DNA from 4 places in the Pseudomonas sp. 25 R 14 genome. Region 1 is predicted to be linked to each of the others. Evidence: predicted binding sites of a transcription regulator. Region 1 holds the regulator's gene; each other region holds the start of a gene.
The links. The regulator FliA, encoded in region 1, starts transcription of late flagellar genes. The targets are predictions, from matches to a motif close to CTAAAGTTTNNNNNNNNNNNGCCGNTAA.
Positions count from the first base shown of each region.

Region 2: a site for FliA is predicted at 5,902-5,929, ahead of motA (flagellar motor stator protein MotA). Genes of this name have one in related genera too.
Region 3: a site for FliA is predicted at 5,049-5,076, ahead of flgM (flagellar biosynthesis anti-sigma factor FlgM). Genes of this name have one in related genera too.
Region 4: a site for FliA is predicted at 1,789-1,816, ahead of BFQ03_RS22490 (flagellin N-terminal helical domain-containing protein). Genes of this name have one in related genera too.

Region 1 covers NZ_CVTS01000014.1:491-8,079, forward strand. Annotated here, with positions in the region: partial or broken gene BFQ03_RS02410 (Hpt domain-containing protein) at 1-367, opposite strand, end outside; gene BFQ03_RS02415 (protein phosphatase CheZ) at 644-1,432, opposite strand; gene BFQ03_RS02420 (chemotaxis response regulator CheY) at 1,451-1,825, opposite strand; gene fliA (RNA polymerase sigma factor FliA) at 1,994-2,734, opposite strand; gene fleN (flagellar synthesis regulator FleN) at 2,731-3,564, opposite strand; gene flhF (flagellar biosynthesis GTPase FlhF) at 3,665-4,981, opposite strand; gene flhA (flagellar biosynthesis protein FlhA) at 4,993-7,122, opposite strand; gene BFQ03_RS02445 (cold-shock protein) at 7,245-7,448, opposite strand.
Region 2 covers NZ_CVTS01000033.1:116,996-124,584, reverse strand. Annotated here, with positions in the region: gene BFQ03_RS08850 (AhpA/YtjB family protein) at 1-1,105, opposite strand, end outside; gene serB (phosphoserine phosphatase SerB) at 1,239-2,450, shown strand; gene asd (archaetidylserine decarboxylase) at 2,545-3,405, opposite strand; gene rhdA (thiosulfate sulfurtransferase) at 3,422-4,237, opposite strand; gene BFQ03_RS08830 (HDOD domain-containing protein) at 4,295-5,830, opposite strand; gene motA (flagellar motor stator protein MotA) at 5,997-6,848, shown strand; gene motB (flagellar motor protein MotB) at 6,852-7,589, shown strand, end outside.
Region 3 covers NZ_CVTS01000047.1:67,923-75,511, forward strand. Annotated here, with positions in the region: gene flgE (flagellar hook protein FlgE) at 1-364, opposite strand, end outside; gene flgD (flagellar hook assembly protein FlgD) at 396-1,127, opposite strand; gene flgC (flagellar basal body rod protein FlgC) at 1,144-1,587, opposite strand; gene flgB (flagellar basal body rod protein FlgB) at 1,591-1,998, opposite strand; gene cheR (protein-glutamate O-methyltransferase CheR) at 2,316-3,143, opposite strand; gene BFQ03_RS16385 (chemotaxis protein CheV) at 3,187-4,119, opposite strand; gene flgA (flagellar basal body P-ring formation chaperone FlgA) at 4,201-4,971, shown strand; gene flgM (flagellar biosynthesis anti-sigma factor FlgM) at 5,113-5,430, shown strand; gene BFQ03_RS16400 (flagella synthesis protein FlgN) at 5,479-5,946, shown strand; gene BFQ03_RS16405 (flagellar brake protein) at 6,042-6,791, shown strand; gene BFQ03_RS16410 (MFS transporter) at 6,855-7,589, opposite strand, start outside.
Region 4 covers NZ_CVTS01000063.1:4,610-12,198, reverse strand. Annotated here, with positions in the region: gene BFQ03_RS22500 (flagellar hook-associated protein 3) at 1-321, shown strand, start outside; gene BFQ03_RS22495 (ketoacyl-ACP synthase III) at 590-1,519, shown strand; partial or broken gene BFQ03_RS30835 (outer membrane lipoprotein carrier protein LolA) at 1,601-1,687, shown strand; gene BFQ03_RS22490 (flagellin N-terminal helical domain-containing protein) at 1,897-3,636, shown strand; gene BFQ03_RS22485 (flagellar protein FlaG) at 3,708-4,055, shown strand; gene fliD (flagellar filament capping protein FliD) at 4,139-5,503, shown strand; gene fliS (flagellar export chaperone FliS) at 5,632-6,021, shown strand; gene fliT (flagellar protein FliT) at 6,047-6,343, shown strand; gene BFQ03_RS22465 (sigma-54 dependent transcriptional regulator) at 6,517-7,589, shown strand, end outside.

The DNA of each region.
Region 1 (7,589 bases):
GGGCGGCCAGCAGTTCCGGGGTGGCGGCGGTAATCGGTGCGCGTTCGCGCACTTCATTGAACATGCCGTTGACCGCGTCCAGGGCTTCAAGGATCACGTCCATCAGTTCCGAATCAACGTGCCGCTCACCCTTGCGCAGGATGTCGAACACGTTTTCGGCGATGTGGCAGCACTCCACCAGCTCATGGAGCTGGAGGAAGCCGGCGCCCCCTTTTACAGTGTGAAAACCGCGAAAAATTGCATTGAGCAGGTTCGCATCATCCGGTCGGCTTTCCAGCTCGACCAGTTGCTCGGACAACTGCTCTAGAATTTCGCCGGCCTCTACAAGGAAATCCTGAAGGATTTCTTCATCGGCGCCGAAGCTCATATACGTGCTCCTTTAGGTCCTGATAACGGCAAATGGCGGATCGCGTTGGAGCTGTGAGCGGGCCAGGCAAGGCGCGGAACGCAGGCAAGGGTTGTTTCCTTGTCAAGTTCCGCAACGCAGCATGGCGCGCTCACAGCTCCAACCCGGAGGGCCGCGCCCCGCAAGGCGCAATCCGTCGTTATTCGTCGTTCATTTGGAAAAACCAAACTTCTCTCCTCATGCCTAGTCTTGCGCCTTGCGGGGCGCGGCGCGACCGTCATTTGCCGTTATCAGGACCTAAAAGCCTAAACTGGACAGCAAATCGTCTACGTCATCTTGACCTGACATAACGTCTTCACGTTTATCGGCATGAATCTGCGGACCTTCACCCTTGGCGAGGTGTTTTTGTGGATCTTTTTCCGAGAGGATCGCTTCGCGGTCATGTTCAATGCCGGCAAAACGGTCGACCTGGCCAGCCATCAGCACCAGTTTGAGCAAGTTGCTTTCCACTTCAGTGACCAACAGGGTCACGCGCTTGATCACCTGACCGGTGAGGTCCTGGTAATCCTGGGCCAGCAGAATGTCATTGAGGTTGCTGGAAACCGTGCGGTTGTCCTGCTCGCTGCGTGACAGGAAGCCCTCGACCCGACGCGCCAGCTCACGAAATTCTTCTGCGCCCACTTCGCGGCGCATGAAACGCCCCCAGTCAGCGCTCAACGCCTTGGCCTCATTGGCCATGCCGTTCACCAAAGGCGTGGCGTTTTCCACCAGGTCCATGGTGCGATTGGCTGCCGCCTCAGTCAGCCTGACCACATAGGACAGGCGTTCGGTGGCATCAGTGATCTGCGAGATTTCCTCGGCCTGGGGCATGTGCGGGTCGATCTGGAAATTGACGATCGCACTGTGCAACTCACGGGTGAGCTTGCCCACTTCCTGGTACAGGCCGCGGTCGCGGGTCTGGTTGAGCTCATGGATCAACTGCACTGCGTCGCCGAACTGGCCTTTTTCCAGGCTTTCGACGAGTTGGTGAGCATGTTTTTTCAGGGTCGATTCAAAGTCGGCCTGCGATGATTCTTTATGCTCCATAGCTCCCCCGTGGCAGCATCAATGACCGATGCGTTCGAAGATTTTTTCAATCTTCTCTTTCAAGGCCAATGCAGTGAATGGCTTGACCACGTAGCCGTTGACCCCGGCCTGGGCGGCTTCGATGATCTGTTCACGCTTGGCTTCGGCGGTCACCATCAACACCGGAAGATTGCGCAGTTTTTCATCGGCGCGCACATGGCGCAGCAGATCGATACCGGTCATGCCAGGCATGTTCCAGTCGGTTACCAGAAAGTCGATGCTCCCGCTGTTGAGGATCGGAATCGCCGTAATGCCGTCATCCGCCTCGACCGTGTTAGTGAACCCAAGGTCACGCAACAGGTTTTTTATGATCCGCCGCATCGTTGAGAAGTCATCAACGATGAGGATTTTCATGTTCTTGTCCAATTCGACCTCCAAGCAGTCTTAAACGCGTCCAGCACCTGGGCGCGCCATATCATTCAACAGGCATTACACAAAAAGGACTGCTAGGGCACACCACAGGTCGCTCCCGCCCGGCTTGCGCCCTGGCGGTTATCGCTCGCACTGTCCCCACACTGCCTGTCAGCGCGCTCGCCACTCTCCCAAACGCCCCCGCAAGCGGGCCGCGCATTGGCTATGGAGCTGACTGACCCGCGATTCGCTGACCCCCAGGACCTCACCGATTTCCTTGAGGTTCAGCTCTTCGTCGTAGTACAGCGCCAACACCAGTCGCTCACGTTCCGGCAGATTGGCAATCGCCTCTGCCAGGGCGCCCTGGAAGCGTTCATCTTCCAGGTCGCGTGAAGGCTCCTGGTGAGCGCTCGCGCCGTCCTCGTGCAGCCCTTCATGTTCGCCGTCCTGTAGCAGGTCGTCGAAACTGAACAGGCGGCTGCCCAAGGTATCGTTCAAAATCCCGTAGTAATCGTCGAGACTCAATTGGAGTTCGGCCGCAACTTCGTGATCTTTAGCGTCGCGGCCGGTTTTTGCTTCAATTGAGCGAATTGCGTCACTCACCATCCGGGTATTGCGGTGAACCGAACGCGGCGCCCAATCACCTTTACGCACTTCATCGAGCATCGCACCACGGATACGGATACCCGCATACGTCTCGAAACTCGCACCCTTGCTCGCGTCGTACTTGGTCGACACTTCGAGCAGGCCGATCATCCCCGCCTGGATCAGGTCTTCGACCTGGACACTGGCGGGCAGGCGTGCCAGCAGGTGGTAGGCAATGCGCTTGACCAGAGGCGCATAGCGCTCGATCAATTCGCCCTGGCTGTCACGCGCTGATTTTTTGTAAAGGTTGTAGCCGCTGGCTGTCATAGCACCGGTCCTGCACTCGTCTGATGCACCAATCGCTCGACGAAAAACTCCAGATGCCCCCGAGGATTGGCGGGCAGTGGCCAGGTATCGACCTTCTGAGCAATTGCCTTGAACGCCAACGCGCATTTCGAACGAGGGAACGCTTCATAGACTGCACGCTGCTTTTGCACAGCCTTGCGCACACACTCGTCATAGGGAACTGCGCCGACGTATTGTAAGGCGACATCGAGGAAGCGATCCGTGACCTTGGTCAACTTGGCGAACAGGTTGCGCCCTTCCTGTGGGCTCTGGGCCATGTTGGCCAGCACGCGGAAGCGGTTCATGCCGTAGTCGCGGTTGAGCAGCTTGATCAGGGCGTAGGCGTCGGTGATCGAGGTGGGTTCGTCGCAGACCACCAGCAACACTTCCTGCGCGGCGCGCACGAAGCTGACCACGGACTCGCCGATCCCGGCGGCGGTATCGATCACCAGCACGTCGAGGTTGTCGCCGATATCACTGAAGGCCTGGATCAGGCCGGCATGCTGCGCCGGGCTCAGATGCACCATGCTCTGGGTGCCGGAGGCGGCCGGGACGATGCGAATCCCCCCTGGCCCCTGCAACAGCACATCGCGCAGTTCACAGCGGCCCTCAATGACATCGGCCAGGGTATGTTTGGGGGTCAGTCCCAGCAGAACGTCAACGTTCGCCAGTCCCAGGTCGGCATCCAGCAGCATGACACGGCGGCCAAGCTCTGCCAGGGCCAGGGACAAATTCACTGACACGTTAGTTTTCCCGACGCCACCTTTGCCGCCGGTCACCGCGATCACCTGTACGGGATGCATGCTGCCCATGTTCTTTCTTTACCTTGTCTTGCTTAGCCGCAGGCTACATAGGGTGGCCGCGGTAGCAGACCATCGATGTAGGTACATTGCACTGTGTTTCATGTTGCCTTCAGCCGACCCGCTTGGCTGGGTTGTGATAGAGGTCGGCGAACATGTCCGCCATCGCCTCTTCACTGGGTTCGTCCTGCATTTGCACACTGACTGCACGGCTGACCAGTTGATGACGGCGCGGCAGATGCAAATCATCCGGGATCCGCGGCCCGTCGGTCAGGTAGGCGACCGGTAATTCATGGCTGATGGCAAGGCTCAACACTTCGCCCAGGCTTGCGGTTTCATCCAGCTTAGTCAGGATGCAACCGGCCAACCCGCAACGCTTGTAGCTGTGGTACGCAGCAGTCAGAACCTGTTTTTGGCTGGTTGTTGCAAGTACCAGGTAATTTTTCGACTTGATCCCGCGTCCGGCCAGGCTTTCCAGCTGCATACGCAACGCCGGGTCGCTGGCTTGCAGGCCCGCGGTGTCGATCAGCACCACGCGTTTGCGCAGCAGCGGGTCGAGGGCGTTGGCCAGGGACTGGCCCGGGTCGACATGGGTCACCGGCACATTGAGGATCCGGCCCAGGGTCTTGAGCTGCTCCTGGGCACCGATGCGGTAGCTGTCCATGCTCACCAGCGCAATATTGTGCGCGCCGTACTTGAGTACATAACGGGCGGCCAATTTGGCCAGGGTGGTGGTCTTGCCCATGCCGGCAGGGCCGACCATGGCAATCACGCCACCTTCTTCAAGGGGTTCGATTTCCGGGGTCTGGATCATCCGCGCCAAGTGGGCCAGCAGCATGCGCCAGGCCTGGCGAGGTTCTTCGATACCGGTGGTCAGCTCCAGCAGGTCGCGCGACAACGGGCCGGACAGGCCGATGCGCTGCAGGCGACGCCAGAGGTTGGCCTGTTGCGGCTTGCTGCCTTGCAACTGGTTCCAGGCCAGCGAGCCCAACTGCACTTCCAACAGTTCGCGCAGGCCATTGAGTTCAAAACGCATCGAGTCGAACACGCGCTGGTCGACCGCCGCAGCCGGCGCCGGCGCAGCAGGACGCGGCGGCTCGACGAAGGTCGGCTCAACCAATGGCTCGGCCGCAGTCAGCGGCAGGCCGGCAAACAATTGGCGGTTGGTGGTCGCATCGCTGTCGCCACGCATGCTCAGTTCGGCCTGGGCCGAGACAATGCGCGAGGCGGTCTTGCGCAACTCGTCTTCGAGTTCCATGTTCGGCACGCGCGGCGCCAAGGCCTGGGGTTTGTAATCCAGGGCAGCCGTCAGCTCGACACCGCCGGCAATGCGACGGTTACCGATAATAGCCGCGTCGGCGCCCAGTTCATCACGAACCAGCTTCATGGCCTGACGCATATCGGCGGCGAAAAAACGCTTTACTTGCATAACCCACTACCTCAGCCGTTGGGCCCTACTGTCGCGACGATAGTCACTTGCTTGTTGTCAGGAATTTCCTGATAAGCCAATACGTGCAAATTCGGTACTGCCAGGCGTCCAAACCGCGACAACATCGCCCGGACGGGGCCGGCCACCAGCAGGATCACCGGTTGGCCCTGCATCTCCTGGCGCTGTGCGGCGTCGATCAACGAACGCTGCAGCTTTTCAGCCATGCTTGGCTCCAGCAGGACGCCCTCTTCCTGGCCTTGTCCTGCCTTCTGGATACTATTGAGCAATATTTGTTCCAACCTTGGTTCCAAGGTGATGACAGGCAGCTCGGAGTCAAGCCCGACAATGCTTTGGACGATGGCACGCGACAAACCGACGCGCACCGCAGCCACCAGAGCGGCAGTATCTTGACTCTTGGCGGCATTGTTGGCGACGGCCTCGGCAATGCTGCGAATGTCGCGTACCGGCACCTGCTCGGCCAACAGTGCCTGCAACACCTTGAGCAACTGCGACAACGACAGGATGCCCGGCACCAGCTCTTCGGCCAGCTTTGGCGAGGCCTTGGCCAGCAATTGCATGAGTTGCTGGACTTCTTCGTGGCCAATCAACTCGTGGGAGTGCTTGTACAGAATCTGGTTGAGGTGCGTGGCGACCACCGTGCTGGCATCCACCACGGTGTAACCCAGGGACTGCGCCTGGCTACGCTGGCTGACTTCGATCCACACCGCGTCCAGGCCAAAAGCCGGATCTTTGGCGGTGATGCCGCTCAGGGTGCCAAACACCTGGCCCGGGTTGATCGCCAACTCGCGGTCCGGGTAGATCTCGGCTTCGGCCAGGGTCACGCCCATCAGCGTCAGACGGTAGGCACTGGGGGCCAGGTCGAGGTTGTCGCGAATGTGTACGGTGGGCATCAAGAAGCCCAGGTCCTGGGACAATTTCTTGCGCACACCCTTGATCCGCGCCAGCAACTGGCCGCCCTGGTTGCGGTCGACCAGCGGGATCAGGCGATAGCCGACTTCCAGGCCGATCATGTCGATCGGGGTCACGTCATCCCAGCCCAACTCCTTGGTTTCCTGGGCGCGGGCCGGCGACGGCAGTAAGTCCTGCTGGCGTTCCACCTCTTTCAAGGCCTGGACCTTGACCGTGTTCTGCTTCTTCCAGAACAGGTACGCACCGCCGCCGGCCAGGGCAGCCATGCTCAGGAACGAGAAGTGCGGCATGCCCGGCACAATGCCCATGATCGCCATGATGCCGGCCGCCACGGCCAGGGCCTTGGGCGAGGAAAACATCTGGCGGTTGATCTGCTTGCCCATGTCTTCGGAGCCGGACGCACGGGTCACCATGATCGCCGCAGCTGTGGATAACAACAGTGATGGCAATTGCGCCACTAAACCGTCACCAATGGTCAGCAAGGCGTACACCTTGCCCGCATCGCCGAAGGTCATGCCGTGCTGGAAGATCCCCACCGCCATGCCGCCGATCAGGTTGATAAACAGGATCAGCAGGCCGGCGATGGCGTCGCCACGCACGAATTTGCTGGCACCGTCCATCGAACCGTAGAACTCGGCCTCCTGGGCCACTTCGGAACGACGGGCCTTGGCCTGGTTCTGGTCGATCAGGCCGGCGTTGAGGTCGGCGTCGATCGCCATTTGCTTGCCAGGCATGGCGTCGAGGGTAAACCGTGCGCTCACCTCGGAAATCCGCCCGGCGCCCTTGGTCACCACCACGAAGTTGATGATCATCAGGATCGCGAACACCACGATACCGACCACGTAGTTGCCGCCGATCACCACCTCACCAAAAGCCTGGATCACCTTGCCGGCGGCGGCGTGACCGTCCTGGCCGTGGAGCATCACCACCCGCGTAGAGGCCACGTTAAGGGCCAGGCGCAGCAGCGTGGCAACCAGCAAAATGGTGGGAAAGACCGCAAAATCCAAAGGCCGCAGCGCGTATACACACACCAGCAGCACCACGATGGACAGGGCAATGTTGAAGGTGAAGAACACGTCCAACAGGAACGGCGGCATCGGCAACATCATCATTGCCAGCATGACCAACAGCAACAACGGCACACCCAGGTTGCCTCGCGAGAGGTCCGTCAGGGTGCCACGGGCGTTGTTGAGCATTTGAGAGCGATCCACCACCGGTATTCCTCGTTGCCTTGAAGCAAAACTTTGACGCCAGGAGGCGACTTGGAGGGGCTTGTGCAAGAAGCCTTCCAACTTTTGCTTGAGGCATACCGGGGGAGGATTATTGTTAGCCGCTAGAGTGGCTGGACGTTTGCTGCCTGCTTGCCTTTTGGACCCTCGACGACTTCGTACTGCACCTTCTGACCCTCCGCCAGGGACTTGAATCCGCCGCTTTGAATAGTCGAGAAGTGCACAAACAGATCCTCTCCCCCACCGTCCTGCGTGATGAACCCGAAGCCTTTTGAGTCGTTGAACCACTTCACAGTGCCCGTTGCCATTGCCCTTCTCCCGAACCTTGCTTGAACATCCGCGCGCCATCAAACCGCGAAGCAGAGGCGGTGGCTACTGTCAGAGTTGACAGGTAGACATGAGAGGCAAGCGATGCTAGTTGCCAGGCATTGGCGCTTGCTACCTGTTCG
Region 2 (7,589 bases), on a different contig from region 1:
TCAGGGTGTGCAGCTCGCTCTGGTACAGCGAGGCCGCCTGGTCGAGGCAGTCGCGGTAGCGTTCCAGCAGCTCGGTCAAGCGTGCGCGGGGCAGGCGGCGCAGCTGTTCCTGGGCGCCCAGTTGCACGGCCAATACCGCACTGTGCTGTGGCTGTGTGTTGTGCGAGACCGCAGGTTTTGGCGCTACCACCGGGGTAGGCACCGACTCGTCGCGCAGGTCGGCAAACGGGTCGTCATCGTCCAGGCTGTCTTCGTCGGCCTTGATGGCTGTGCGCGGTACTGGCTTGAGGCCCGCCACTGGCGCCGACTCGTCGAAGCTCGGGTCGCGCAGGTTGCGCACTTCAAACTCGGGTTCGTCGTCGTAATCGGTGTCGTCAAGCTCCGGTTCAGGCTCGACTTCCTGTACCACGGGCTCTGGAGCGAAGCTGGTGTGCAACTGGCGGGCAAGGTCGCCGATTTCATCCTGGCGGTCAGTGGCCGGGGTGTGCTCGTCGATATCGCGCAGCCAGATGCGCAATTGCATCAGAGGCGTGGAGATATGCCGGCCCAGGCGCAGGCTCAAGGCCAGGGCCAGCGCCAGCAGGATCGCGCTGAGGATCCCCATGCTTTGCAGGCTGATGGTCATCGGCTGCTGGAACTGTTGCATGTCCAGGCTGATACGCAATTGACCGGCCTTCACATCCTGAAACGTGATATTGCTCTGGTACAGGCCTTCGGCTTCACCCAGCAGGCCGTTCTTCGGGCGTTGCCCAGCCTCGGCCATGATCCGGTTGTCCACGCTGTAGATGGCGGCGTGGGCCACCAGCGGGTTCTTGGTCAGGTTGTTGAGCAGCACGTTGAGGCTGAGGATGTCGTTGGACACCAGCAACTCAGTCGCCGAGGTGGCGGTCTGGGTCGTCAAGCTCTCGCCCAGGGCGTCGGCTTGCTCGTGCATGGCCTGTTTGAACTGCAAACCCATCACGCACGCATAGATCACCAGGGCCAGGGCGACCAGGATCACGTTATGGCTGGCGATGCGTAATGCGATCGGTACACGGCGGTGGCGCAGTGCCCGGAAGATCAGCAGGAAGAAGTTATCGGTTTTTACTGGCGTGGGCCGGTTCACTTGCGCTCGGCTCTTGGTCCGTGAAGTTGACGCGCAGTATAGCGACAGGCCCAAGACCGGCAAAGCGCTGGCTGTGCCCGATGGTCACTGAAAGTGGGTAGAATGCGGTTTTTTTCCAGCCCGGGGGTGCGCTTTGCGCGAAATTGTCCTGATTAACATCACAGGTGAGGACCGTCCGGGTCTTACCGCGGCCATCACTGGTGTTCTGGCCCAGGGTGGCGTGACCATTCTCGACATCGGCCAGGCCGTGATCCACGACACCCTGTCGTTCGGCATCCTGGTCGAGATCCCGAGCACCGAGCAGGCCTCGTCCGTGCTCAAAGACATCCTGTTTACGGCCTATAAGCTGGATCAGCAGGTTCGCTTTACTCCGGTTTCCGAAGAGGATTACCAGCACTGGGTGGCCGGCCAAGGCAAAAAGCGCCATATCGTCACGCTGCTGACGCGCAAGGTGACCGCCGAGCAATTGCAGCGTGTCAGTTCGATCACCGCGCAGTACGGTTTGAACATCGACCATATTGACCGTCTGTCGGGTCGCATGCCATTGGATACCCCGGCAGACCAGGGCAAGGGCTGTATCGAGTTCTCCGTGCGCGGTGAGCCGGCCGATCCGCAGGCCCTGCGCGCCGAGTTCCTCAGTGTTGCCCAGGAGTTGAATGTCGATATCGCCTTCCAGGAAGACTCGCTGTTCCGTCGTAACCGCCGCCTGGCGGTGTTCGACATGGACTCGACGCTGATCGAAGCCGAAGTCATCGACGAGTTGGCCAAGGCTGCGGGCGTTGGCGAGCAAGTTTGCGCGATCACTGAACGCGCGATGGCGGGTGAGTTGGACTTTCGCGCCAGCTTCAAGGAGCGCCTGGCGCTGCTCAAGGGCCTGGATGTCAGTGTGTTGGACTCCATCGGCGCATCCCTGCGCTTGACCGAAGGCGCCGAGACCCTGTTCGCCGAACTCAAGCGCCTGGGCTACAAGACCGCGATCCTGTCGGGCGGCTTTACCTACTTCGCCAAGCAATTGCAGGCCAAGCTGGGCATCGACTATGTGTTCGCCAACGAGCTGGAAGTGGTGGATGGCAAGGTGACGGGCGTGGCGGTCGAGCCGATTGTCGACGCGCAGCGCAAAGCTGATCTGCTACGGGAGTTGGCGCACAAGGAAGGTTTGCGTCTGGAGCAGACCATTGCGGTCGGCGACGGTGCCAACGACTTGCCGATGCTGGCAATCGCCGGGCTGGGCGTAGCGTTCCGTGCCAAGCCTTTGGTCAAGCAATCGGCTAAGCAGGCGATTTCGACCCTGGGGCTGGACGGTGTGCTGTATCTGTTGGGCTTTCGCGACCGCGACGGCCAATAACGACAGGAACGCGGTCAAAAATGTGGGAGCGGCGGTGCGACGATTCGACTTGCTCGCACCGCCGCTCCCACATTTGATTTTCGCTGTATTCGGATCAGGCTTTCGGCAGCGCGATACCCTGGCCCATCTGCACCGGCGTACCCGCCGCCAGTTCTTCGGCCCACTTCACCTGATCCGGCCCAAACAGCACGATGGCGGTCGAACCCAGCTTGAAACGCCCCAGTTCCGCACCTTTTCCCAGGTGGATCGGTGCGCGGGCGGCTTCGTCGTAACGGACGGTTTTCAGTTCGCGCTTAGGCGGCGTCACCAGGCCGGCCCAGACGGTCTCGATCGACGCCACAATCATCGCGCCGACCAATACCACGGCCATCGGCCCACGTTCGGTATCGAACACACAGACAACGCGCTCGTTACGTGCGAACAGTTCCGGCACGTTTTCGGCGGTGGTCTGGTTGACCGAGAAAATCCGCCCAGGCACGTAGACCATTTCCCGCAGGGTGCCGGCCAGTGGCATGTGCACGCGGTGGTAGTCCTTTGGCGACAGGTAGATGGTGGCAAAGTCACCGCCCATGAAGGGTGCGGCAACAGCGGCGTCGCCACCGAGCAATTCCAGCACGCTGAAGCTGTGACCCTTGGCCTGGAACACTCGGCCGTGTTCAATCGGGCCGAGCTGGCTGACGGCGCCGTCTGCCGGGCTCAAGATCGCGCCAGGGGTTTGATCCAGTGGGCGTGCGCCCTCTTTCAAGGCGCGGGTGAAGAAGGCGTTGAAGTGCTCGTAAGCGGTCACGTCTTCGACCAGGGCCTGGGACATGTCCACCTGATAGCGCTTGGCGAACCATGTGGTGAAGGCATTCTTGAACCAACGCACGCGGCACTCGGCAATGCAGCCGGCCAGGCGCGACAGCAGGTGGTGAGGCAGCAGGTACTGGCTGAGGATAAACAAACGCTTTTTCATGAACTGTCCTTAAACCTTAAATCTCGACGGGGGTGTCGGGGTGGTTGCCCCATTCGCCCCAGGAACCGGCATAACCTTTGACTCGCGGATAACCGAGCGCCTTGGCCACCAGGTAGGTGAAGCCAGAACGGTGGTGAGTCTGGCAGTGGGTAATGATTTCTTTGTCTTTGGTCAGGCCCAGGTCTTCGAGGATCTGCGGCATGTCGCGGCGGATCCGCAGGTTGCGCGCCTTGTCCATGCCCGCAGTCCATTCGAAGTTCACGGCGCCGGGAATATGCCCGCCTTTGGCTGCAAGGACTTTCTCTCCCGAGTATTCCAGCGGCCCGCGTGCATCCCAGATCCCCAGGTCAGCAGCGCCGAGGCGGCTTTGCAGGTACTCGCGGGTGGCGGTGGGTTCGTCGTGCAGGGTCAGGCTGATCGGGCCGCCGACGGGTGCGGCGACCTCGGTGGACACAGGGTGTTTTTCATCCAGCCACGCCAGCAGGCCGCCATCGAGGTAGTGATACTTCTTGTGACCAATAACGTCGAGCAGCCAGATAAACCGCCCGGCCCAGCCGCCGCCCTCGTCGTCATACACCACGTAGGTGGCATCCGGGGTGTGGCCCAGTTCGCCGAACAGCTTTTCCAGATCGGCCTTGGCTGGCAGCAGCCCTGGTGCGGGTGGCTGGCCCAGTTGGGTGCGCTTTGGGTCAACGAAGTGCGCGCCGGGGATATGCCCTTCGGCGTAGCGTGCGGCGCTGGTGAGATCCACCAGAATCAACGGCTCGGCGGCGAGCCGGCCAAGCAGGTCGCTGGGCTCGATCACCAGCGGCAAGCCAGAAAAGTCAGGCATGTGAGGTCTCCCGGGCACTAGGTTGAGCGATAAAAGAGGGCGATTGTAACGCAAGCATCAGGCGCTGCGGTTGGTAAAGCAGTGCAGGGCTTTTTCGATGCACTGGGCGGTTTTGCCGAAGGCCTGGACGGTGGTTTCGGAGAACGGCCCGCCGCCCTGGTCGGCAATCATCAGCATCACCACCCGGCCGTTACAGCTCAGGGAGCGCAACAGCAGGTGCTCGCCAACGAACAGGCGGCGCAATGAGGCAGGCAGCAGTGCTGCGAATTGCGCGTGATTGTCCGGGGTCAGGCGCACCTGCGCAGACTTTTCCAGCAAGCGTTGCAGCAGCGTGCTTTGTGCGGCCTCAAGGGTCAGGTTGGCGGCGTCCTTGGGCAGGCCATCGACCTGATGCACGCGCAACGTGGCCAGGGCCTTGTCGGCCATCAGCAGCATGACGCGCTGCATGCCGCTGGCCGCCAGGGCTTCCTTGGCGCAGGTGGTCAAGTGCATGGCGTTGGCGAAGCGGCTCGGCTCCACCAGTAATTCGCTGCAGCGCTTGCGCCAGATCGCCAGGGCTTCGGCCGTGGGTGGCGGTGCTGGCAGCAGGCCGCGATGGACCCGTTGCACATGCCACGGCCAGATCAGCGCCAGCGCCGGATGCCAGAGACTGGCGCTCAAGGTGTGTCGGGCGCTGATCACGGCCTGTTGGTGCACCTGTTGCTGAACGTCGGCCAGCGGTTGTTGCAGGTACAGCGCGGTGAGGTATTGCCAGCGCTGGGTGTGCGGGCAGGTCCAGGATTCCTGCGCCGCCAGCGCCATGCCATTGGCTAGCAGCACAGTGTTGGCGGGCTGGTTCAACCAGCGCCGTAGCGCCGGGTCGGCATCGAGTTTTTGCTGCTGGCTCAACGGCGCTTCATCGCGGGCGATATGCAGGGCCTTGACCAGCAAACGTTGTTCCTTGAGCAGTAACTGGTAGCCCTGGGAGACCCAGATCGGCAGGCGCCAGGCTTCGGTCAAGCCCAGGCACAACTCCAGCAGGCGCACGCCAAACAATTCCTGCTCGACCTTGTGCGCCGATTGGCCCTTGTGGATCACCCGCAGTTCCCACTCTTCCAGGAGCTTGGGGTAGGCAACGGCCATCGGCCACAACGGCGAGAGAAACAGCAGGCTGCCCCAGTGAATATCCTGCCACAGGCGCGCCAGACGGCTGGCGAACAGGCCGCTGGCTTGTTGCGAGGCATGCTGGCTGACCAGTTGCAGTTGGCGCAGGGCCACGGGGATTTCATTGAGCGGGACTGACGGCAGGCGGGCGAGCAGTTCTTCAGTGCGCTTCAAACCCAGGCGGTTGATCGCCACTTCAAGGTTTTCTGCGGGCTCTGCCAGGCTGCCGTGGGCCTGGTTGTTGGCCTCGCGCATGACGCTCAGGACCAGCGCCGGGCTGTCTTGCATCAGCTCTGCAATATCTCGCAACGAACGGCGACTGTCGCCGATGGCCTTGCACACGGCAACGTGGCTCGCTTGCGGGACGGGCAGGTGAACCTCGTCCAGACGCTTGATCCAGCCAGCCAGGGAGTTGGGTTTTGCAGTTGGGACTGTCGTTTCATTTGCCATGATTGGGGCGCGATCATCACTTGCGGTCAACACGCCCGGAGTGGGCCGAACTGGCTTTTCGCCTTAACGGGCTATAGTCTGGCGCAGATTTGCCGATAAGTAGAAGAAGAGTTTTTAGATCTTCCGAATATGTCCATGAACCCGACGGCGCAAGTACTCATCCCCTATGGCTAAAATTATCGGCATCATCGTCGTCATCGCAAGCGTGCTCGGCGGATATGTTCTGTCCCACGGTAAAATTGCTGCGCTGATCCAGCCCTTCGAAGTGCTGATCATCGGCGGTGCGGCGTTTGGCGCTTTCCTGCAGGCTAACCCAAGCTATATGACCATGCACGTGATCAAGAAATCGCTGGGCATGTTCGGCTCACGTTTCTCCCACACCTTTTATCTGGAGGTGTTGGGCCTGGTCTACGAGATCCTCAACAAGAGCCGCCGCGAAGGCATGATGGCCATCGAGGCTGATATCGAGGACGCTGCGGCGAGCCCGATCTTCGCCAAGTACCCGGCCGTGCTCAAGGACGACCGCATGACGGCGTACGTCTGTGACTACCTGCGCATCATGTCCTCCGGCAACATGGCCCCGCACGAGCTCGAAGGCTTGTTCGACATGGAGCTGTTCAGTCTCAAGGAAGAGCTCGAACACCCCTCCCACGCGGTGACCGGTATCGCCGACGGCATGCCTGGCTTCGGTATCGTCGCGGCGGTACTCGGCATCGTAGTGACCATGGCATCCCTGGGCGAAGGCGACCAGGCTGCGATCGGCATGCACGTTGGTGCGGCGTTGGTGGGCACCTTCTTCGGTATTCTCGCCGCATACGGTTTCTTTGGCCCGTTGGCCACCTCCCTGGCCCACGATGCCAAGGAAGAGTTGAACATCTACGAAGCGATCAAGGCGTCCCTGGTGGCCTCCGCCTCGGGCATGCCGCCATCCCTGGCGGTGGAATTCGGGCGCAAGGTGCTGTATCCGAAGCACCGTCCAAGCTTTGCCGAGCTGGAACAAGCAGTTCGCGGTCGCTAAGTCATGGAAAACAACCAGCCAATCATCATCAAGCGCGTCAAGCGCTTCGCTGCCGGGCACCACGGCGGCGCCTGGAAAATTGCGTTCGCCGACTTTGCGACAGCGATGATGGCGTTCTTCCTGGTGCTGTGGCTGATGTCCACTGCAACCCCGGAACAGAAAATCGCCATTGCCGGCTACTTCAAGGACCCCATCGGATTCTCCGAGAGCGGCACGCCGTTTGTGATCGATCTGGGTGGCTCCCCAGAACTGGCCCCCGAACGCACCATCAACCCGGAGGTGCAGACCGAAGCGCCCCAGGAAAACATCCCGATCGAGCGCCAGACCGTCGAAAGCATGGCCGAGCAGGTCGAGCAGGAACGCCTGGAGTTGCTGCTGCAAGAGTTGCAGAACAAGGTGGATGAGAATCCGCAACTGCAAAAATTCAAGGACCAGATCCACTTCCAGATCACTCCGGATGGCCTGCGTATCCAGATCATGGATGCCGCCAACCGACCGATGTTCGATTCGGGCAGCGCACGTCTGAAGCCCTACTTCGAAGACATCCTGCTAGCCATGGCTGACACCATCAAGGCGGTGCCGAACAAGATCAGCGTCAGCGGCCATACCGATGCCAAGCCTTATTCGGGGCAGGGTGACTTCGGTAACTGGGAGCTTTCCGCCAATCGTGCCAACGCTGCGCGCCGTGCCCTGGTGGCCGGCAGTTATCCGGATCCACAAGTAGCGCGCGTGGTGGGGTTT
Region 3 (7,589 bases), on a different contig from region 1:
AAGTGCCGGTGTTGTTGGTGATGTAGCCATCCTTGTCCGGCTTGAACGAGCCGTTACGCGTATATTCCAGCGAACCGTCACTGCCCTTCTGCACGAAGAAGCCCCCGCCCTGGATGCCCATGTCCAGCAAGCCACCGCTGCTGGTCACTTCACCCTGGGTGAACTGCTGGGAAACGGCGGCCAGGTTGACGCCAGTACCGATGGTTTTGTTGCCAGTGCCCAACCGGGACGCCGCGTAGATATCAGCGAACTCTGCACGGGACGACTTGAAGCCGGTGGTCGCGACGTTGGCGATGTTGTTGCCGGTCACGTCCAGTTGTTTGTTGGCCGCATAGAGGCCGCTAAGGCCGATATTAAAAGACATGTTTCTCTCCTCTTGCCGTATTTAGCCGGCTCTATGTACCGATAGTCTGAATTTGCGACAGCTTGATGCTGCCCATGCCGCCAGAAAGATTGAGCAGCATTTCGCCGCCGGTCTGGCTCAAGGTCACGCTGGTGACCGTAGCCGGCAGCGAGGTTTTCAGGGCAACCGAATCACCGGCATCATTCTTGGTGCTGGCCGCAAAGGTGTAGGTGCCGGAATCAAGCTTCTCGCCCGCTTCGTTCTTGCCGTCCCAGATAAAGTCCGACTTGCCGGCGCTCTGGGCGCCCAGCTCGATAGTCTTGACCAGCTTGCCGTCCTTGTCGGTGACCTTGACGGTGACGTTGCCCACCGACGAACCCACGGCGACCGAGCCGGTGAAGCTCTTGCTCGTATCGACCATGGCCTTGCCGGTTTCGATAATGACCGAGCGCCCTACCAGCGACGACGCTTGCAGTGCCTGCGACGACTTGTAGTTGCCGGTGATGGTGTTCACCGAGTCGTTCAACGTGTTGATGCCTTCCAGGCTGCTGAACTGCGCCAGTTGCGCCACGAACGCGCCGTTATCCTGGGGCGACAGCGGGTTCTGGTTCTTCAACTGCGTAACCAGCAGTTGCAGGAACGCATCCTTGCCCAGGGACTGGTTACCCGAGGCGGCCTTGGCGGTATCGGCCAGGTTGCCCTGGTTGGCCTTGGCATCCTTGACCTTGGAGTCGAACAGACTCTGGATCGTCGACTGACTCGACACATCGTTAGTGACGGACATTCTTTAGCGCCCCTTATCACTGACCCAGGGTCAGGACCTTCTGCATCATGGCTTTGGCGGTGTTCATCATTTCCGCGTTGGTCTGGAACGAGCGACTGGCGGAAATCATGTCAGCCATTTCCTCGACCACGTTGACGTTGGGGTAGTACACGTACCCCTTTTCATTCGCGGCGGGGTGATTGGGTTCGTAGCGCGCATCGAGGTTGCTCTGGTCTTCGACCACACCCAACACCTGGACGCCCTGGCCCGCAGCATCCTGGTTCTGGAACAACGATTCGCTGCCACCGCTCTGAGCGCCCTGGAACATGGTGGCGAAGACCGGGTGCCGGGCACGGTAGGTCTGGTCGATGCTCGACGACACCGTTTCGGCGTTGGCAATGTTACTGGCGACCGTGTTCAGACGCGTGGTCTGGGCGCTCATGCCACTACCGGCAATATTGAAAACACTGGATAGAGACATGACTTACTCTCCGCGCAGGGCTGACATCAGCCCTTTGAATTTGCTGTTGAGCAGGGTGAAGCTGGCCTGGAAGTTCACCGAGTTCTCGGCGTAGTTCGATTGCTCCAACTGCGCATCGACCGTGTTCTGGTCGATCGACGGCTGCATCGGCGTGCGATACATCAGCGACTCGTCGCCATTGCTCAGGCCCTGCGCTTCGATATGACGGTTATTGGTCATGTTCAAGGCGAAGGAACCGTTCTTGGTCTTGTCACTCTGTGCGGCGAGCACGGCAGCAAAGTCCAGGTCCCGAGCCTTGTAGTTCGGGGTATCGGCGTTGGCGATGTTGTTAGCCAGGACTTCGGCACGCTGGGCGCGGAAGCCCAGGGCTTGTTCGTGGATACCGAGCGCTTTATCGAAGCTGATGCTCATGGCGGAGACCTTTAGGGCTGACCTGCTTTTCGTAACAGGGATATAGCAAGCGCCATGCCAGCTTTGTCAGGCCTAATAAATCAGGGGGTTAGGGAGGTATTGCCGGCGGCAATGGCGGAAAAGCGGCAAGCGCTTTCCGCGAAGCGCCAGTAAAGCGGCAACGAGCGTTGCCGCTATCCAAGGTGTGACACAAACAAATGTGGGAGCGGGCTTGCTCGCGAAGGCGGTAGATCAGTTGTTTGATACTTGACTGACACACCGCCTTCGCGAGCAAGCCCGCTCCCACACAATCCCGCTCCCACATTTTGGGTTGGACGCTATTTGGCCTGGTAGATAATGCCCGGGCTGCACTGCACCATCTGGTAATGATCCGGCAAGCCGTTCAGCGCCTCGGACGCACCGAGGAACAGATAACCACCACGCTTGAGCGTGCCATGGATGCGCAACAGGATGTCTTTCTTCACTTCAGCCGAGAAGTAGATCAAAACGTTGCGGCAAAACACGATGTCGAACTTGCCGAGGCTGGCGTAGCTGTCCAGCAGGTTGAACGAGCGGAACTCCACGCGACTCTTGATCGGCGCCTTGATCGCCCAGCGGCCGGCGCCCTTGGGGTCGAAGTAACGCTGCAGGCGCTCCTGGGACAAACCGCGCCCCAGGGCCAGGCTGTCGTACTCACCGGTCTTGCAGTTGGTCAGCATGGTGCCGGACAAGTCAGTGGCAACAATTTGCACCCCGGCCTTCAACTGACCCATGTTGGTCCGCTCGAACTCATCGATGGACATCGACAGCGAATACGGTTCCTGCCCCGACGAACACGCCGCCGACCAGATGCGCAAGCGCTGGCCAGGGCTGGCCTTGATTGCCTCGGGCAAGACCTTGTTCTTGAGCACCTCAAAGGGATAGGTGTCACGAAACCACAGGGTTTCGTTGGTGGTCATGGCATCGACCACCATTTCCTTGAGCCCGCTGCGCGGCTGGCCCTGGATGCGCTGCACCAGCTCGCCCAGGGACTTGATGCCCTGCTGTTCCATCAATTTGTTGAGACGGCTTGATACCAGATATTGCTTGTTTTCACCGAGCAATATGCCACAGGCTTTTTCCAGGAATACCCGGAACTGTTCGAAATCCAAATTACCCGTAGACAATGAAACCGCCTCTTAACTCGTGTGACCGCCAGGGAGAAAGCCCCTAGCCGTGATCTGCAGATTTGATCCGTTCGACGACCCGGGAGGCCAGGTCATCAGGACGGAATTTGGCCAGGAAGTCATCGGCACCGACCTTCTTGACCATTGCCTGGTTGAATACACCGGACAATGAAGTATGCAGGATGATATGCAATTTTTGCATGCGTGGGTCGTTGCGTATCTCGGCCGTGAGGGTGTAGCCGTCCATTTCCGGCATCTCGATGTCGGAAATCATCATCAGGAACTCTTCTTCCGGCTTCTTGCCTTCATCGACCAGCTTGCGCAGATAGTCCAGGGCCTGGCGACCATCATTGAGCGCCACCACCTCGACACCGACGGTCTGCAGGCAACGGGACACCTGCTTGCGCGCCACCGAGGAGTCATCCACCGTCAACACCCGCAAGGACACGGCCTTTTGCTGGGTCTGTTCATCCACGACGCCTACCGAAATATGCTCCGAAGTCGGCGCCACTTCCGCCAGGATCTTCTCCACGTCGATGATTTCCACCAACTGGTTATCGACCCGCGTCACTGCCGTGAGGTAGTGATCGCGCCCGGTGCCCTTGGGTGGTGGATGGATTTCTTCCCAGTTCATGTTGACGATACGTTCCACCGAGCGCACCAGGAAACCCTGAGTCTTGGTGTTGTATTCGGTGATGATCACAAACGGGTTTTCGCGATCCTGCAAGCCAGGCGAACCGGTGGCCATCGCCAGGTCAAGAATCGGAATCGTCGCGCCACGGATGTTGGCCACGCCACACACGACCGGGTTGGACTTGGGCATTATGGTGAGCTTGGGGCATTGCAGCACCTCCCGCACCTTGAAGACGTTGATGCCATATAGCTGCTTGCCATCGAGTCGAAACAGCAACAACTCCAGGCGATTCTGCCCTACCAGCTGTGTGCGCTGGTTCACTGAATCCATTACACCCGCCATGCCCAGACTCCTACGCTACAAAACTTACGGGTACGACGCGCACCCAACACGAAACGGCACGCGCTTTGCTTTTTATTGGCCATGGACATCAAAACGACAGTTTCCCGACGCCTTCGCTCGCCACAGTACCGCAGATTGCTCTGCGCCTGGATGGCGTTGGCGTTGCTTGCCTTGGGCACAGGCCATCAGGCCCGTGCCGACAACGTCACCTTGCCTGATCTGCTTATCGGCGTCACTCAAGGCTTTCTTGAGTTCACTGTAGAAGATTATCTGGCGACCACCCAGACACCGGGCCGTTATGAAATCCAGGTCAACCAGCTGGACCCGCGCTTGCGCATGCCCATGTGCGACAAGGAATTGACAGGCTCCCTGGAAAGCCCGGCCCAGCCCATTGGCCGTGTGACCGTGCGCGTACGCTGCGACGGCAGCTCGCCCTGGACCGTGTTCGTACCAGCTCAGGTCCGACTGTTTCGCGACGTAGTGACCGTCTCCCGCCCACTCAAGCGCACCGGCATCATCGGTTTTGAAGACGTTGCCCTGCGTGAACGAGACATCAGCCAGATCAGCCAGGGCTACCTCACCTCGGTGGACCAGGCCGTGGGGCAAAAACTGACCCGACCAATGGTCACCGACCAAGTCATCACCCTGGTTCACCTGGAACAGGCTGAAGTCGTGCGCAAAGGTGACCATGTGGTGATATCCGCCAGCAGTGGCGGCCTGAACGTGAAAATGCCGGGGGAAGCCCTGGCCAATGGCGGGATGAGCGAGCAGATCCGCGTGAAAAACCTCAATTCCAAGCGCGTGATCAAAGCCCGGGTAACGGCCCCGGGCCAAGTGGAGGTCGCGCTATAGATCACTGGCGTGGGACGCTGGCTTTTCCTACACTGTGCACACGATGTCGCTGTGCATAGGTTTATTGTCGATCGAGCCTAAAGTTTGTCCGGGTATGGCCGAAAACATGGCAAGCGTCCAAATACCCAGAGGTTTTTTAACATGGTCATTGATTTCAGCCGATTGAATAACGCCCAGCCAACGCCCGGCGGCACGCGCACCAGCGCGGCCAAGGACAGCGTTGAAGCCAAGGCCCCGGCGCTGCCCGCCAAGGCAGAACAAACCGCATCGACCCAAAGTGGCGAATCGGTGCATTTGAGCAATGAGGCTCAACAGTTGCAGAAGATCACGGACTCGCTGCGCGATCAGCCGGTTGTCAATAAAGCCCGTGTGGCCGAGTTGAAGCAGGCGATTGCCGATGGCAGCTATCAGATCGACAACGACCGTTTAGCCAGCAAAATCATCAAAGCCGAGCGCTAGGCAAAGGCCTGCGCCGGGCTTTTGGACGCTTAAAACCCAAGGCCAGCCATGCACGACGAAAATCTGCTGCAACTGATCACTGAAGACCTGGCTCCCGCGCAACACCTGCTGGAGCTGCTTCAAGACGAATTCGTGGCCCTGTGCGGGCGCGACATGCGCCTGCTGGAAGACATCCTGGCACGCAAGCAATCGCTGATCATCCTGCTTGAACAACACGGCCAGAAACGCAGCCAGATCCTGCTCAGCCTGGGCCTGCCCGCCGACCACAGCGGCCTGGAGCAGTTGGCCAGCCATTCTTCGGTCGGTGACCAGTTGCTGGCCCAGAGCACCGCGCTCAATCAGTTGTTGATCAACTGCCAAGAGGCCAATGTACTCAACGGCCAGTCGATCCAACTGCAACAAGCTACCACCGCCAACCAGTTGCGCATCCTGCATGGCGGCGAACCTCCAGCACTGTACAACGCCCAGGGTTCCACTTCCCGGCTGGTCAAGCCCAGCACCCTCAGCCAAGCCTGACGCCGGTTTATCGCGCGCCCTATCAAGGCGCGCCACATGCTGGCAAAATGCCGGTTCTTGCGTGTAGTCGTATTTTGTCTGGAGATGGAAGAGCCGTGTTCAACACCCTTAGCGCGGAAGATGCTCCGCAGCCACCCAAGGTCCTTACCACACCTCTGGAAATTGCCGGCACCTTGCGGCTGCTGCAAGAGAGCCACGACCCCCTGATCATCACCTTCCACGAACGCAACCAGCGCTTCCAGAGCTACCTGGTGGATGTCGACAAGGACAGCAAGACGCTGAGCCTGGACGAGATGATTCCACCCGAAGGTGAACGCTACCTGGAGAATGGCGAAGCCTTTCGCATCGAAGGCTTTCACGAAGGCGTGCGCGTGGCCTGGGAGAGCAATGGCGCCCTGACCATCGGCGCCCTGGACGGCCACCGCATCTACAAGGGCAGCCTGCCTGAAGAAGTGGTCTACCATCAGCGCCGCAACGCCTTTCGTGCGGCGCTGAAACTGGCGCAACTGGTGAATATCGAAATGGGCGGCGATAAACTCAAGGCGCCTATCAGCGGCAAGTTGCTGGATATTTCCGCCACCGGCTGCAAGTTGCGTTTTGAAGGTGACATCTCCGAGCGCCTGCAACTGGGCCAGGTCTATGACCGCTTTATCGCCGCCCTGCCCTTCGGCAGCATGACCACCGCGGTGGAGTTGCGTTACCTGCACTTCGAAGAAAAGATCAACACCACCTTTGCCGGTGTGCGCTTCCACAACATGAGTGGCCTGGTGCAGCGCCAAGTCGAGCGTTTTGTCTACCAACTGCAGCGCGAGGCGCGACGGTTCGATAAAGACGACGACATGTAAGCGCCAAACGCGCGGCACAAAAAAACGGGCAGTTCCTTGGGGAACTGCCCGTTTTTTTTTGTTTCAGGGACGGGCCCGGCTCAGGTCATGCGGATGATCATCCGGGTCGGGATGCTCCGGCGGCTCGGATTCAGATTGTGGCTCTACCTCAGGCTCAGCTTCGGGCGCAGGTTCAGGCACGGTCGTTTGCATCTGGTCCTGGACCACCTGCTCATCTACACGCGGGTCGAGGGCCGCCACCAAGGGCGAGCTGGACATACTGTCGGGCATCGCCACGTGATGCAGCGGCGCGTCGTCCACCTGATGCAGGTTGGTCACAGCCTTGGGGCGAATGCGCCAGACCAGGATCAATGCGCACAAGCTGAAGAACGCATAGAGCATCTGGTTGCCAAACAGCTTCATCACCACACCAGCCAGCAACGGCCCGATACTCGCGCCCACCCCATAGGTCACCAGCAACATCGCAGTGAGCGACACCCGGCGATCACCCTCGACGTGGTCGTTGGAAAAAGCCACGGCCAACGGATAGAGACAGAACTGCACCAGCGAGCACAGGAAGCCGGCCACAAACAGCACTTCCAGCGGCACCCGGGTCATGATCGCCAGCGGCAATGCCGCCACGGCCAGGCACAGGGCAAAACAGCGAATCAGCAACGCCCGGTCATAGCGATCCGACAGCCAGCCCAATGGCCATTGCACCAACAGGCCAGCAAAAATGCAGCTACCCATGAACAGACCGACCTGCTCGGTACTCAACCCCTGCTGGGACGCGTACAACGGCGCCAAACCGTAGAAAGA
Region 4 (7,589 bases), on a different contig from region 1:
CTGGAAACCCCGTCCGACGGCGACCCGATTGCCCAGGCCAAGCTGACCGATGTGGTCAACGCAGCCATTACCAACATCAAGGCCTCCCAGGCCCAGGTCGATGGCGTGCGCGGCTCCATTGGCGCGCGGATGAACTCGCTGTCGATCCAGGAAACGGAGAACACCAGCATGGTGCTGGCCAACAAGTCGACCACTGCGGCTATTGGCGACACCGATGTGGCCACAGCCTCGATTGACCTGGCGTTCCAGAAGGCAATGCTGGAGGCCTCGCAGCTGGCCTTTGTGAAAATCTCCCAGTTGAGCCTGTTCAGCCGCATGTAAACGGCCCGGCAAGACCTGACGGCCCACCCTGGAAACAGGGTGGGCCGTTGTCGTTTCTGGCGCAGGCTTTTAAACAAAGCGCACAAAAATGAGTGACCTATGAGTCATAAAGCGCATCTTCACTGTATCGTGTGAAAAGGCCAGACCGCTTTCCAGGCGCTGGCTTCGGTAGTTTCGGCGGGTTTTTGCGGGGTTATCCCCTTTATTGTCAGCGCTCCTGAAGGGTTTTCAGGGGTGTTCTCCAGCTATTTTGTATTGGGAAGCCACAATGATTGGCATAAAAAGCATCGCCAGCTACGTGCCGGCAGAAGGGCTGGACAACTACGCCCAGGGTGCCAAATTCGCCAAGGATGAAGAGTTCATCATTGGCAAGATCGGCTCGGCATTCCTGCCGCGCAAGGATGCAGGCCAGGAAACCTCGGATTTGTGTGTCGAGGCGGTCAACGCCTTGTTTGCCAACAACCCCGAGCTCAAGCGTGAGTCGATTGACGCGTTGATCGTCGTGACCCAGAACGGCGACGAAGAAGGGCTGCCGCACACCGCAGCCATCGTCCAGGACAAACTGGGCCTGCCGACCCACGTCGCGGCCTTCGATATCTCCCTGGGTTGCTCCGGCTACGTCTACGGCATCTACGCGATGAAAGGCTTCATGGAAGCCGCCGGCCTGAAAAACGGCCTGCTGGTGACCGCCGACCCGTACTCGAAGATCGTCGACCCGGAAGACCGCAACACCACCATGCTCTTCGGCGACGCCGCCACCGCCACCTGGATGGGCGAAGACGCCCCCTGGCAGCTGGGCAAGGCCAAGTTCGGTACCGACGGCTCCGGCGCGCCGCATTTGAAGGTCAGCGACGGCGTGTTCTTCATGAACGGTCGCCAGGTCTTCAACTTCGCGTTGCTTAAAGTGCCGGCGCATTTGCACGAACTGCTCAATGAGTCGGACCTGAAGGCCGACGATATTGACGCGTTCTGCATCCACCAGGGCAGTGCGGCGATTGTCGACGCCGTGGCCCGGCGTTTTGAAGATGCGCCGGTGGAGAAATTCATCAAGGACATGGTCGAGACCGGCAACACCGTGTCGTCGAGCATTCCGCTGCTGCTGGAAAAGCACGTGATGGACGCCGAGTGGAAGCGCGTGGCCCTCAGTGGGTTTGGTGTTGGCCTGTCGTGGGGTTCGGCGATTATCTATCGGCCGTGATGCGCTGATAGGCTGCACAAAAAGCGCCCGGGATCGAAAGATCCCGGGCGTTTTTTTGTGCACATCATGGTAGGAGCGAGCTTGCTCGCGAAAAACGTTAACGATAACGCGGGCATTCAGAATGCACGCGGCGCCCTCAGGTTCTTCGCGAGCAAGCTCGCTCCTACAGGGAGGATGTCCTTAACCCGTGATTGCTGGCATTTCGCGCTTCTATAAGGTCTTGAAATACAAGGGGTGGCACAGGGCTAGTAAAAAAATTCAAAAAAATCCTCAAGCAACCTGCTTTCACGACGATAACTATTACGAAGGTTCTCTAGGCCACACCCGGCGGTTGCCAGGGCCGGAAGCCGCAGTATCCAACTCACGAGGATTTCGTCATGGCAATGTCCGTAAACACCAACATTACTTCCCTGGGCGTCCAGAAGAACCTGAACAAAGCATCCGACGCTTTGAGCCAGTCGATGAACCGTCTGTCTTCCGGCCTGAAAATCAACAGCGCCAAAGACGACGCCGCTGGCATGCAGATCGCCAACCGTCTGAACAACCAGGTCAAAGGCCTGAACGTTGCAATCTCCAACGCCAACAACGGCGTGTCGATTGCCCAGACTGCTGAAGGCGCGATGCAAGAATCCACCAACACCCTGCAGCGTCTGCGTGAACTCGCCCTGCAAGCGGCGAACGGTGATAAAAGCGACGCTGACCGTGTTTCCCTGCAACAAGAATTCACCGCTAAAGTCGGCGAGCTGAACCGTATTGCCAGCACCACCACCTTCGGTGGTCGTAACCTGCTGGACGGTTCGTTCAGCAACGTAGCGTTCCAGATCGGCGCCAACGCCAACGAAACTATCTCGTTCGGTATGACCGATGTCAGTTCTACCGCGCTGAAAGGCAACTACAGCGAAGCCACCGTTAACAGCACGGCATTGACCGGTCTGGCCGCTACTACTACTGGCTCGGTAGTTGGTGATAAAGCCACTGCAACGGGTACTGCTGCTGTCGGCACTACTGTGGCTACTGATAGCATCAAAATCAATGGTACAACGATCAATCTGGTTGCTGCCCTTCCTGCTGACAAGGGCGCTGCTGCAGTTGATGCTATCAACAAGCAGACAAGCGTCACCGGTGTTACTGCAAGTGCCGACGCCAACGGCGTTTTGACACTTAGCTCTACCAAAGCCATCACGATTGCAGCGGGTGATGTTGCAGCTGCCATCCCTGGCCCACCTCCTGTCGCCGCTAAAACCGATGGCTTGGCTAACCTCAATCTGGCTGCTGCACCTAGCATTGCCCCTACCAGCAATCTGACCGCTGACGGTTCGATCACTGTGAACGGTGCTGCGGTAACTTGGGCGAAAGGCGATGCCATGTCGACCGTTCTCACCAAGCTCACCAATGCTGCTGGCGGCGCTGCAACTGGTGCTTCCGCTACCTTCACCGATGGTCGTCTCAAGCTGACCTCGGGTAACGGTGCTGACATTAAGCTGGCTAACACTAATAGCGGTTCGCTGTCGCAACTGGGTCTGTCTGCCGGTACCACCCAAGCCAAATTGACCGACGATACCTCTATCTCTGTCAACGGCGTAGAAGTCAAGTTCAAGAAAGGCGACACCTCTGACGCAGTTGTAGCTTCGATCAACAGCGCCAGCACCGGTGTACAGGCCAGCAAAAACGCTGACGGTACTCTGAACCTGTTTGCAGACAAAGACATCACCATCAAGGACGGTAGTGCAGGTACAGGCCTGAAAGCTCTGGGCCTGACGACTGTTGCTGCTGACGGTACCAAAACCGCAGTGACTATGGAAACCAGCGTTTCCGACCTGAGCATCCTGTCTGCCGCTTCTTCCCAGCAAGCCATCCAGGCCCTGGAAGACGCCATGCAGCAGATCGACAGCCAGCGTTCGCAGCTGGGTGCGGTGCAAAACCGTTTCGCCAGCACCGTGGCCAACCTGCAGAGCATTTCGCAGAACTCCTCGGCTGCCAAAGGCCGCGTAGAAGACGCTGACTTCGCTTCCGAAGCCGCTGAACTGACCAAGCAACAAACCCTGCAACAGGCTTCCACTGCGATCCTGTCCCAGGCCAACCAACTGCCATCCGCTGTACTGAAGCTGCTTCAGTAATATCGGCTAGCGGTTAATCAACGGGGGGGTGCTAACGTGCCCTTCCGTTTTTTCAGTTTGGAGGTGATGACATGGACATGAGCATCAAGCTGAACGCGTCTTACCCGGCTGCTACCACCCAGGCTCCTGGTGCTGTGACGACACAGGCCAAACCGCCTGTCGCGCAGACCGATAGCGAGCCCGCCGAGGAACCACAGCGCGTGGCACTGGAAAAAGCTGTCACCGATATGCGTGAGTTTGTGCAGGCTTCACAGCGCAACCTGGATTTTTCCATCGATGACTCCACCGGCAAAGTGGTGGTCAAGGTGATCGCTACCGATAGCGGCGAAGTGATTCGACAAATTCCATCGGAGACTGCGTTGAAACTGGCGCAGAACCTGAGCGATGCTAGCAGCCTGTTGTTTGATACAAAGGCCTGAGTTGGCACGAAACATGTTTCTGATTGCTGCTTGGGCGTTCGTACGCCAAAAAAGCGGCAACCGCAGGACAAGGAGAGTAGCAAATGGCTAGTTCAACGATTTCCGGCCCAGGTTCGGGCTACGACACCCAAGCGATCGTCAAGGCGTTGGTGGGGGCCGAAAGGGCGCCCAAAGACGCGCAGATCACTGCCCAGCAGAAAGACGCCACCGTCAAGCTGTCGGCCGTGGGCTCTGTGAAAACGGCGCTGGAAGCCTACCAGGCGGCAATCACCAAGTTGAACAACCAGGCCGCCTTCAATGGCCTGGCCGCCACGACCTCCGAAGAAAAAAACGCCAAGGTCACCCTGGGTGATGGCGCAGCCCCCGGCAAGTACATCCTCAAGGTCGATAATCTGGCGACCTCGTCGAAGGTCTCCAGCAAAGTCATCGAAGGTGGCGCCTCGGGCAAAGCCAACGCCAGCGATGAAACCCAGACGCTGACGATTACCCAGTCGGGTAAAAGCTACGATGTATTGGTGCCGGGTGGCGCGACCTTGCAGGAGGTTCGCGAATCCATCAATACCCAGCTCTCGGCCCAGGGTATCAGCGCCAACGTACTGAGCGACTCCAACGGCGGGCGTCTGGTACTGACCTCCAATACCAGTGGTAAAGACACTGACATTACCTTGAGTGGTAATTCGGAGCTGGCGGTCGGTTATGACAAGGGTACGGCGCCGGTGAACGCCAAATACTCCATCGACGGCATTGAGATGGAGTCCACCAGCAACAAGATCACTTCCGCGATCAGCGGCGTGACCCTGGAGCTGCTGGATGGCGACCTGACCAAGAAGGTCACGCTGACTGTAGCCAGCAACACCGACACCCTGAAGACCTCGGTGCAGTCGTTCGTCACCGCCTATAACACGTTGATGACCGCCATCAACACCCAGACCAAGGTCACCGCCACCGGCGATGCCTCGACCACCACCGCTGGCGCCCTGACTGGCGATGCGTCGATGCGCCAGTTGGTCTCCAGCCTGCGTTCCGAGCTGGTCAACGGCAAGGGTGCGGGCAGCATGACCAGCCTGGCCCAGATGGGTATCACCACTGACCAGAAAACCGGTTTGCTGAGCCTGGAAGACAAGGCGTGGGACAAGGCTGTGGTCAAGGGCGCAGGGGATATCGCCAAGTTGTTCACCGGCGATACCGGTTTGATCACGCGGATGAACAAGGCGACCAGCAGCTACGTCGGCTCCTCCGGCACCTTGGCGACCCGTGCGACGGATCTCAACACCAAGCTGACCGACCTGACCACCGAGAAGGCTGATCTGGATCGGCGCATGGAAGCGCTGCAAAAATCCCTGTCGGCCAAGTACACCGCCATGGACACCATGATCGCGCAGATCAACGCCAGCAGCTCCAGTATCCTGACCACCCTCAACTCGCTGAACAATCCTAAGTCGAACTGATGGATGGTGCGCCCGCAGGCCCTGAAAAAGGGCCCGGGCACCGGGTAAGGGATTAAAGTTTTTCTCGGCACAGTCGAAAAACTGGTTAAGCAAATCTATTCGACTGTGGCCTGTAACGAGGTAGCAACATGAACCCAATGAGAGCCCTTCGCCAATACCAGAAGGTCAATTCCCACGCCCAGATCTCCGAAGCCAGCCCGCACCGTCTGGTGCAGATGCTGATGGAAGGTGGTCTCGATCGCATGGCCCAGGCCAAGGGCGCATTGAGCCGTGGCGATATTGCCCAGAAGGGCCTGATGCTGGGCAAGGCGATTGAGATCATCTCCGGTCTGCGCGATGGCCTGGAGCCGGAAAAAGCCGAGGATCCAGCGGCAGTTCAACAACTCGATGCGTTGTACGAGTACATGAGTAACCGTCTGGTTGAGGCCAATGGCGTCAACGATGCCGACATGATCGACGAAGTCGCGCGTTTGCTGATTACCGTCAAAAGTGGCTGGGATGCCATCGCGCCACAATAAGGCCGCCGGCCTTGAGGAACACAGCATGAGCCACGCACTGCAACGGATTGACGAAACCCGCGACGCCTTGATCGGCGCGCTGGCAGAACGCAATTGGGATGCTATCGGCGAATTGGACATGGGCTGCCGTGCCTGCATCGACGAGGTGCTCAGTGAGGCGCCGGTGGACGAGGGTGCGCTGCGCGAGAAGCTGGAGAGCCTGTTGGTGGTCTACCAGCAGCTGCTTGAGGTGACGACCGGCGAGCGTCAGGCGATATTTGAAGAGATGTCGCAGATCAACCAAGCGAAAAATGCGTCAAAGGTTTACCATCTGTTCGGCTGATCTGGCTCAGTTAATCCGAACATAGCGCGTCATAAATTTGACTGTGCAGTCTTTTTTGACTTAACTAGTGCTATTTTCAGACGTCAGATGGCCGTAGCGCAGAAAATGCCTACAGCAATCTAGATTGCCCCGATTCGAGGGCATTAGAGTTTTACTAGGGAAGTTGCTATTGCATGTGGCGTGAAACCAAAATTCTGCTAATCGATGACGATAGCGTTCGCCGCCGCGACCTGGCGGTGATTTTGAATTTTCTTGGCGAAGAAAATTTGCCCTGCGGCAGCCACGATTGGCAGCAGGCGGTCAGCTCTTTGTCATCGAGCCGTGAAGTCATCTGTGTACTGATCGGGACGGTAAACGCTCCTGGCGCAGTTCTAGGCCTGTTAAAGACACTCTCAACCTGGGATGAGTTCCTTCCCGTGTTGCTAATGGGCGATATTTCTTCCGTGGACTTGCCGGAAGACCAGCGCCGCCGAGTGCTTTCCACCCTGGAAATGCCCCCCAGCTACAGCAAATTGCTCGACTCCCTGCACCGTGCCCAGGTCTATCGCGAGATGTACGACCAGGCCCGCGAGCGTGGCCGTCACCGCGAACCCAACCTGTTCCGCAGCCTGGTCGGCACCAGCCGTGCGATCCAGCACGTGCGCCAGATGATGCAGCAAGTGGCCGATACCGACGCCAGCGTGCTGATCCTCGGCGAGTCCGGCACCGGCAAGGAAGTGGTCGCGCGTAACCTGCATTACCATTCCAAGCGCCGTGACGGACCTTTCGTGCCGGTCAACTGCGGGGCAATCCCTGCAGAGCTGCTCGAAAGCGAATTGTTCGGCCACGAGAAGGGCGCCTTTACCGGGGCGATCACCAGCCGTGCCGGGCGTTTTGAGCTGGCCAATGGCGGCACCCTGTTCCTTGACGAAATCGGCGATATGCCGCTGCCGATGCAGGTCAAGCTGCTGCGTGTGTTGCAGGAGCGTACCTTCGAGCGCGTGGGCAGCAACAAGACCCAGAGCGTCGACGTGCGCATCATCGCGGCCACGCACAAGAACCTCGAAAGCATGATCGAGGTCGGCAGCTTCCGCGAAGACCTGTACTACCGCCTCAACGTATTCCCTATCGAGATGGCTCCGCTGCGCGAGCGTGTGGAAGACATCCCGTTGCTGATGAACGAACTGATCTCGCGCATGGAACACGAAAAGCGCGGCTCGATCCGTTTCAACTCTGCCGCGATCATGTCCCTGTGCCGCCACGGCTG